2 linked regions of the Sphaerotilus microaerophilus genome follow. Each later gene encodes a partner of the first gene's protein in a complex. Links are inferred from orthologs where the notes say so. Each region holds a gene or a part of one and is shown in the gene's direction. Other genes may lie near its edges.

Region 1 (5,289 bases):
GCCGGGCCATGCGCGAGGGCGCCAGCAGCGTGGCCGCCGGCACGCCGAAAAAGGGCACGAAGGCCGCGTCCTTCGCGCCAAAGTCCATGTCCGGCAGGTTGAAGAAGGCGTCGCCGCGCTTGATGGCGCGGATCAGCGGCTTGGCGCTGTCCTGCCGGGGAAAGATCTCGGCATTGCCGAAGCGCAGCCGGCCGGCGCGCATCGCCGCGTCGAACACCGGGTTGCTCTGCGCCTGGTAGATCGAGCCGGCGCGGCGGTTCTGGTTGAGCAGGATGCCCACGCCCGCCACGTCCAGCGCCAGGAAGTGCGGCGCCAGCCACATCACCGGGCGCTCGCTGCGCTCGGCCAGCTTCACATCGCCTTCGACGTGGATGAGCCGCTCCAGGCGCTCGCGCGGCGCCCACCAGAGCAGGCCGCGCTCCAGGAAGCTGCGCCCCAGCCAGCCGAAGTGCGCCCGTGCAATGGCCTCGCGCTCGGCCGGGCTGCGCCCGGGCAGGCAGAGCGCCAGGTTGCGCAGCGCCACCCGGCGGCGCGAACTGCCCAGCCGCCACAGCAGCGCACCCAGCCCATGGCCAAGCCGGTCGAGCCAGCTCAGCGGCAGCCAGTGCAGCAGCCACAGCAGGCCCAGCACCGCACGGGAGGCCGCCGCGGTGGCCGCAGCCCTGGCGCGTTGGCGCCACGGCGCCTTGGAAGTGTCCCCGCTCATGGATGGCGTTTTTGTCTCTGTTTTGGTTCGAAGGAAGGACCAGCGCTCAGTCTGCCCCATCGGCCGGCACCTCGGCCTGGGGACGCGGCTGCTTGTAGCGGTGGTAGCCCCAGAGGTACTGGTCCGGGCGGGCCAGGATGAGGCCTTCCATCGCCCGGTTCACCACCGCCGCGGCCCGCCGGGCCACCTCTTCGGCATCCTGCCCCCCGGCGGGATCGGCCGGGGTGCCGGGCATCGGCTCGGCCGGCACCGAGACGCGGATCACGTAGCCGCGCCCACCCGGCAGCCGCTCGGCGGCAAAGAGCAGCCAGGCCGCGCCGGTCTGCTGCACCAGGCGCGAGGCCAGCGTCATCGTGTAGGCCTCGCGGCCGAAGAAGGGCGCCCACACCCCCATGCCCTGCGGCGGCACCTGGTCGGGCAGCAGGCCCACCGTGCCGCCCTTGCGCAGGGCGCGGATCATCTGCCGCACCCCCGTCAGGTTGGCAGGGGCCGTGAGCAGCCCGGGCCGGTTGCGCGACTGCGCCACCAGCTCGCGCAGCGCCGGCTGGCGCGAGGGCCGGTACAGCGCGGTGATCGGGCTCATAGCCCCCCAGCGCTCGGCATAGGCCTGCGCAATCACCTCGAAGCAGCCCAGGTGCGGCGTGAGCATCAGCAGCCCGCGGCCCTCGGCCAGCGCGGCCTCGACGTGCTCGGCCCCGTCCCAGCGCACCCAACCGCCCAGCGGCTGGTCGTGCGGGCGGCACCACAGCCAAGGCAGTTCGGCCACCATGCGCCCCGCCGAGGCCACGGCGCCGCGCGCACGGGCCCAGTCCAGCCCGGCCTGGGCCACGTTGGCGCGCAGGCGCTGGCGGTAGGGGGGCGAACCCCAGAAGGCCAGCCAGCCCAACAAAGTGCCCACACGGTGCAAAAGTGCCAGCGGAAGGCGTGCCGCCAGTCTGAAAAGGGTCGGGATCACAGGTCTAGAATTCCGGACATCGCCGAGTTAAGGAACAACTTGCGGGGCGACGGGCCAGCGATCCACGGGTCACCGGCACGCATCCACCCTCCCGGGAGGATGAACGAAATACCGCTAAAGCGTTCGCCGCTGTCTCCGAACCGAACCCCGAAGACCCAGGCGAACCGCCGAAGTCCTTGTGTTCAACCTCAGGAGTTTATTTAAGTGGCGAACGATTTCCTCTTCACCTCGGAATCCGTTTCCGAAGGGCACCCCGACAAGGTCGCGGACCAGATCTCCGACTCGATCCTCGATGCCATCCTGGCGCAGGACCCGCTCTCGCGCGTGGCCGCCGAAACGCTGACCAACACCGGCCTGGTCGTGCTGGCCGGTGAGATCACCACCCAGGCCAACGTCGACTACATCCAGGTCGCGCGCGACACCATCAAGCGCATCGGCTACGACAACACCGAGTACGGCATCGACTACAAGGGCTGCGCCGTGCTCGTGGCCTACGACAAGCAGAGCAACGACATTGCCCAGGGCGTGGACCGCGCCAGCGACGACTACCTGAACATCGGCGCCGGCGACCAGGGCCTGATGTTCGGCTACGCCTGCGACGAGACGCCCGAGCTGATGCCCGCGCCGATCTACTACGCGCACCGCCTGGTCGAGCGCCAGGCCCAGTTGCGCAAGGACGGCCGCCTGCCCTTCCTGCGCCCGGACGCCAAGAGCCAGGTGACGATGCGCTACGTCGACGGCAAGCCGCACTCGATCGACACCGTGGTGCTCTCCACCCAGCACGCACCGGACCAGTCCGAGACCGCGACCCAGATGAAGGCCAGCTTCACCGAAGCCATCATCGAGGAGATCATCAAGCCGGTGCTGCCCAAGGAGTGGCTCAATGAGACCCGCTACCTGATCAACCCGACGGGGCGCTTCGTCATCGGCGGCCCGCAGGGGGACTGCGGCCTGACCGGGCGCAAGATCATCGTCGACACCTACGGCGGCGCCTGCCCGCACGGCGGCGGCGCGTTCTCCGGCAAGGATCCGACCAAGGTCGACCGCTCGGCCGCCTACGCCGCTCGCTACGTGGCCAAGAACATCGTCGCCGCCGGCCTGGCCAAACAGTGCCAGATCCAGGTGGCCTACGCGATCGGCGTGGCCAAGCCGATGAACATCACGGTCTACACCGAAGGCACCGGCGTCATCCCCGACGCCGAGATCGCCAAGCTGGTGCAAGCGCACTTCGATCTGCGCCCCAAGGGCATCATCCAGATGCTCGACCTGCTGCGCCCGATCTACGCCAAGACCGCGGCCTACGGCCACTTCGGCCGCGAAGAGCCCGAGTTCACCTGGGAGCGGACCGACAAGGCCCAGGCGCTGCGCGCAGCGGCCGGGCTGTAAGGCCCGGCGTTCGCGACAGCGAACCCTGAGGTTTGGGGCGAAGCTCATCTCCGCGCAGCGGAGGTGAGTGAATCTGTCCGGCTGCCACCGAGTTGCCGATCAGAGCCTCAGCCACTTGGTGGTCCGGTAGCAATGCTCCGCGACACCGCAGTGCGCCTGGTGCCATCGCTCGTCGTGCTCCATGACCGCCTTCGCAGCGCCCTCAGCCATCTTGAAGGACTTCTGCAGCGTCTGCGAATTCTTGTTGCAGAACTCGACGTACTTGCTGGCCACCTTCTGCAACTCTTCAGCGTAGGCCTTCATCTTTGACAGGTGGTAGTCCACCTCCACGTGCTTGCGGTAGAGCAACTCGGCATCGTGGCAGGATGCCAGTCCTTCCACGGCCTTGCCTGCAGGGAACGGCTCGGCGGCCCAGATTTCATGCGCCTTGCGATAGTGAATCATCACCAGGGCCATCAACTCGCTTTGCCAGACCCTGCCGTGGGTTCCCGGTCTTGGGCCAACCACCGACAGCAATGGGGCACCGAAGAGAATGCTCTGGATGTTGTCGCGTCTCAGAGCCTCGCGGTCATCTCCGTCCTCCATCGTGGTCTTGGCTCGTCCCCCCTCCACCGCACCGACGACCCCTTTACCACCCTCAAGAAGCAACTCGACGAACAAGGGCAGAACAATCGGCACCACCGACGCCAAAGCCACCACCACTGCCTCGCCGGTCGCCCCCCCGACCGCCTTGGCCACTGCCTTGCGCGTTCGTTTCGTGCTGCTGACGTTCTTCTTGCACTCCTCGCCGAGAGCGTTATAGGCTTGCCACCCGGTTTCATATGTGCCGACCATCGCTGTGCCCTCCGACTGGACGGACCGGGCAGCAGCAAAGTTGCCCAATCCAGGATGACCCTACGCCGGTGGCGCAACCTGACCTTGCGCCACGTCAACGTCAGACGACGTGCGGTGCTGCAACAGGCCAGTAAGGCGTGTCCCCTCGGCCGCTGCGCCCCCACACAAACGCCTCGAACCCCGCCGCCGGCAGCGGCCGGCTGTAACGGAAGCCCTGCACCTGGTCGCAGCCCTGGGCGCGCAGCAGGGCCTCCTGGGCCTCGGTCTCGACGCCCTCGGCCAGCACGGTCATGCCCAGGCCGTGGCCCAGGCCGATGATGGCGCGCGTCACGGTGGCGCCAGCCGGGTCGCGGTCGATGTCGGCCATGAAGGCCCGGTCGATCTTCAGCTTGCCCACCGGCAGGCGGCGCAGGTGGCCCAGCGAGGTCTGGCCGGTGCCGAAGTCATCCAGCGCCAGCGACACCCCCAGCTCGCGCAGCCGGGCCAGCTGGCGCAGGTCGCGCTCCGCGTGGCGCAGGATGTAGGCCTCGCTGATCTCCAGCTCCAGGTGCTGCGCCGGCAGGCCGCTGAGCGTGAGCGCGTTGGCCACGGTGGCGACCAGGTCGTCGCGCTGGATCTGCAGCGCCGACAGGTTCACCGCCATCACCCCCAGCGGCAGGCCGTCGTCCAGCCAGCGCCGGGCCTGGTGGCAGGCCTGCTCCAGCACCCAGGCGCCAATGGGCACGATCAGCCCGCTGTCCTCCGCCACCGGGATGAAATGGGCCGGCGACACCGACCCCAGCTCCGGGTGCGTCCAGCGCAGCAGCGCCTCGGCGCCGGCCAGCCGGCCATCGCCCAGTGACAGCAGCGGCTGGTAGTGCAGCGCCAGCTCGTTGCGCAGCAGGGCCTGGCGCAGTTCGTTCTCCAGGTGCATGCGCTGGCGCGCGGCGTCGTTGAACCGGGTCTCGAAGATGCGGAAGTCACCCCGCCCCGACTCCTTGCCCTGGTAGAGCGCCAGGTCGGCGTACTTGAACAGGCTGGTGACGTCCGTACCGTGGTCGGGGTACAGGCTCACGCCCACCGTGGTCGTTGCCGTCAGGCTCAACTCGCCCAGCTCGAAAGGAGCCTTGAACGCCTCGACGATGCGCCGTGCCACCAACTGGGCATTCGCCGCCGTCTCGACATCTTCCAGCAGCACGACGAACTCGTCGCCGCCCAGACGGGCCACCGTGTCCGAGCCCCGCAGCACCTGCTGCAGACGCGGCGCGACCGCCTGCAGCAGCGCGTCGCCGACCGGATGGCCGAGGCTGTCGTTGAAGTGCTTGAAGCGGTCCAGGTCCAGGAAGAGCACCGCCAGCCGCTCGCCCTCGCGTGCGGCGCGCGCCAACGCGTGCTGGCAGCGGTCCATCAGCAGCGTGCGGTTGGGCAG
Region 2 (3,589 bases), 1.2 Mb from region 1 along the record:
CCAGCGTGCGCGTCGACCCCATCGAGCGCCCCGCGCTGCCGCAGTGGATCGCCCAGCGCCTGGCCGCGCAGGGCCTGCGTGTCGAGGACGGCGAGCCCGGCCAGCGCGCGCTGGCCTTCTTTGCCGACCGCATCGAAGGCAACCTGCTGGCCGCGCACCAGGAGATCAGCAAGCTGGCGCTGCTGCATCCCAGCGCGACGCTGGGCTTCGAGCAGATCGAATCGGCCGTGCTCAACGTGGCGCGCTACGACGTCTTCAAGCTCGGCGAGGCGGTGCTGGCCGGCAACGTGCCCCGCGCACTGCGCATGCTCGACGGCCTGTGCGCCGAGGGCGAGGCCGCCGTGCTGGTGCACTGGACCCTGTCGGAGGATCTGCGCGCGCTGCGCCGCGTGCAGATCGCGCTGCGCGAGGGCAAACCGCCCCCGCTGGCGCTGCGCGAGGCGCGTGTCTGGGGCCAGAAGGAGCGCCTGCTGGAGCGCGTGCTGCCGCAGCTGCCCGATGCCCCCCTCGACGCCCTGGTGGCCGACGCCCACACCGTGGACGGCATCGTCAAGGGTCTGCGCGATCCCGCCTGGCCGCTCGACCCCTGGGAGGCGCTCAGGCGGCTGATGCTGCAGACGGTGGAGGCGCTGCGCCCGCTGCCCAAGCGGGGCGCTGCGCCGCCGCCGCCGCTGGCGCTGCGGCCCTGAGGGCGGGAAAACCCGTAGAACAAGGGCAGATCCCTGGCCCCTTGAAAGCCCGCACATCGTTCCTATAATCTCGCTGTTAGCACTCGCAGGTGATGAGTGCTAGTGATCCCGGGTGGTGTTCTCTTTGGTGAACCTGCCGGGGGAGGTGGGCGGCGTTTGCGCCCTGCCGGCGACGGCCCCACCGATTCCCAAACAGTCCAGTCTTTCCTCCCTAGGAGATACGATGAAACTTCGTCCTCTGCACGATCGCGTGATCGTCAAGCGCCTCGAACAAGAAACCAAGACCGCTTCGGGCATCGTGATCCCCGACAACGCCGCAGAGAAGCCCGATCAGGGTGAAGTCCTGGCCGTGGGCCCGGGCAAGCGCAACGACAAGGGCGACTTCGTGGCCCTGAACGTCGCCGTGGGTGACCGCGTCCTGTTCGGCAAGTACAGCGGCCAGTCCGTCAAGGTCGACGGCGAAGAGCTGCTGGTCATGCGCGAAGAAGACCTGTTTGCCGTGGTGCAGAAGTAAGCCTCGGGCTGCTTCTTCCCCTCCACGCAAACCATCCCCTATTTGAAGAATTCGGAGTAAACACATGGCAGCTAAAGACGTCGTCTTCGGTTCCGACGCCCGTCATCGCATGGTCGAGGGCGTGAACGTCCTGGCCAACGCGGTCAAGGTCACCCTGGGCCCCAAGGGTCGCAACGTGGTCCTGGAGCGCTCCTTCGGCGCCCCCACCGTGACCAAGGACGGTGTGTCCGTGGCCAAGGAAATCGAGCTCAAGGACAAGCTCCAGAACATGGGCGCGCAGATGGTCAAGGAAGTCGCTTCCAAGACCAGCGACCTGGCCGGTGACGGCACCACCACCGCCACGGTGCTGGCCCAGTCGATCGTGCGCGAAGGCATGAAGTTCGTCGCCGCCGGCATGAATCCGATGGACCTGAAGCGCGGCATCGACAAGGCGGTCATCGCCCTGGTCGCCGAGCTGAAGAAGCAGTCCAAGGCCACCACGACCAGCAAGGAAATCGCGCAGGTCGGCACCATCTCCGCCAACAGCGATGAAGAAGTCGGCACCATCATCGCCCAGGCGATGGACAAGGTCGGCAAGGAAGGCGTCATCACCGTCGAAGACGGCAAGAGCCTGAACAGCGAGCTCGACGTCGTCGAAGGCATGCAGTTCGACCGCGGCTACCTGTCGCCCTACTTCATCAACAACCCGGAAAAGCAGGCTGCCCTGCTGGACAACCCGTTTGTCCTGCTGTTCGACAAGAAGATCAGCAACATCCGCGACCTGCTGCCCACGCTGGAGCAAGTGGCCAAGGCCGGCCGTCCGCTGCTGATCATCGCTGAAGAAGTCGAAGGCGAAGCGCTGGCGACCCTGGTGGTCAACACCATCCGCGGCATCCTGAAGGTCGTGGCCGTCAAGGCCCCGGGCTTCGGCGACCGCCGCAAGGCCATGCTCGAAGACATCGCCATCCTGACGGGCGGCAAGGTCATCGCCGAGGAAGTCGGCCTGACGCTCGAGAAGGTCACCCTGGCCGATCTGGGCCAGGCCAAGCGCGTCGAAGTGGGCAAGGAAAACACCACCATCATCGACGGCGCTGGCGCTGCTGGCGACATCGAAGCGCGCGTCAAGCAGATCCGCATCCAGATCGAGGAAGCCACCAGCGACTACGACCGTGAAAAGCTGCAAGAGCGCGTGGCCAAGCTGGCCGGCGGCGTGGCGGTGATCAAGGTTGGCGCGGCCACCGAAGTCGAGATGAAGGAGAAGAAGGCCCGTGTCGAAGACGCGCTGCACGCCACCCGTGCCGCCGTTGAAGAAGGCATCGTGGCCGGTGGTGGTGTGGCCCTGCTGCGTGCCCGTCAATCGGCTGGCAGCATCAAGGGTGACAACCACGACCAGGACGCCGGCATCAAGATCGTGCTGCGCGCGATCGAGCAGCCGCTGCGCGAGATCGTGGCCAACGCCGGTGGCGAGCCCAGCGTGGTGATCAACAAGGTCCTGGAAGGCGCGGGTACGTACGGCTTCAATGCCGCCAACGACACCTACGGCGACATGATCGAGATGGGCATCCTGGACCCGACCAAGGTGACCCGCACCGCGCTGCAGAACGCAGCCTCCGTGGCCGGCCTGATGCTGACCACCGAGTGCATGGTCGCCGAGTCCCCCAAGGACGACGCACCGGCCATGCCGGGCGGCGGCATGGGTGGCATGGGCGGCATGGACATGGGCATGTGAGTCCGGTTGCCTGAGCGCGGCTCGCCGCGTTCAAGCCAGCAAAAAGGCCGCAGCGATGCGGCCTTTTTGCATTTGAGCGACCAGACACGTCAAGCCCGGGCCGAGGCGACGGCTGGTGTTCGTGGGCACGACCGCGAAGTGACATTTTTGGTCGCCCCAGCGTCGTCAACCGGCTCTGATGGGTCTCCATGCGCGCAAAAGCTCCTCAAAAGTGCAGGTTCTCTGCGAGATCAGGCTGGCACGGGAACTGCATGATGAGTCCTTGTTCTTGTCCCAACTGGAGGTTACAGATGAAACGTGTTCAACAGGGCTTCACGCTGATCGAACTGATGATCGTCGTGGCGATCATCGGCATCTTGGCTGCCGTGGCGCTGCCGGCTTATCAGGATTACACCAAGCGCGCGAAGATGTCTGAAGTCATCCTGGCCGCGTCGCAGTGCCGCACGTCGATCAGCGAGGCTATCCAGTCGATGCCGACGACGTCGATCGGTACGGCGAATGGATGGGGCTGTGAATCCACTAGTCCCTCGAAGTACGTTGCGTCGGTGGCCACTGGTATCAACGGTGTTGTCACGGTGACCACCCAGGGTTTCAATGACGCAGCCATCGATGGTAAGACCATCACGCTGACGCCTTATTCGGACATTGCAATGGCTAATGCCATCGACGTGTCGGCCG

What was found.
Region 2: the proteins of metK (region 1) and groL are in contact, whole or in part, in a cryo-EM structure (PDB 8P4O), measured with the Escherichia coli proteins. The link is inferred for Sphaerotilus microaerophilus from one-to-one orthologs.

What each region holds. Positions count from the first base shown.
Region 1 is NZ_AP025730.1:140,409-145,697, forward strand. The notes cover bases 1,013-3,956. They hold metK (methionine adenosyltransferase), read left to right. Parts: upstream 1,013-1,865; coding sequence 1,866-3,047; downstream 3,048-3,956. Other genes in these bases: NGK70_RS00650 (lysophospholipid acyltransferase family protein), read right to left, coding at 1,013-1,658; NGK70_RS00660 (hypothetical protein), read right to left, coding at 3,147-3,881. In the rest of the region: NGK70_RS00645 (LpxL/LpxP family acyltransferase), read right to left, coding at 1-706; more of NGK70_RS00650, read right to left, coding at 753-1,012; NGK70_RS00665 (sensor domain-containing protein), read right to left, coding at 3,982-5,289. UniProt on the Escherichia coli protein: Catalyzes the formation of S-adenosylmethionine (AdoMet) from methionine and ATP.
Region 2 is NZ_AP025730.1:1,316,822-1,320,410, forward strand. What follows is about bases 590-3,589. They hold groL (chaperonin GroEL), read left to right. Parts: upstream 590-1,267; coding sequence 1,268-2,911; downstream 2,912-3,589. Other genes in these bases: holA (DNA polymerase III subunit delta), read left to right, coding at 590-689; groES (co-chaperone GroES), read left to right, coding at 913-1,203; NGK70_RS05825 (pilin), read left to right, coding at 3,202-3,589. Outside these bases: more of holA, read left to right, coding at 1-589.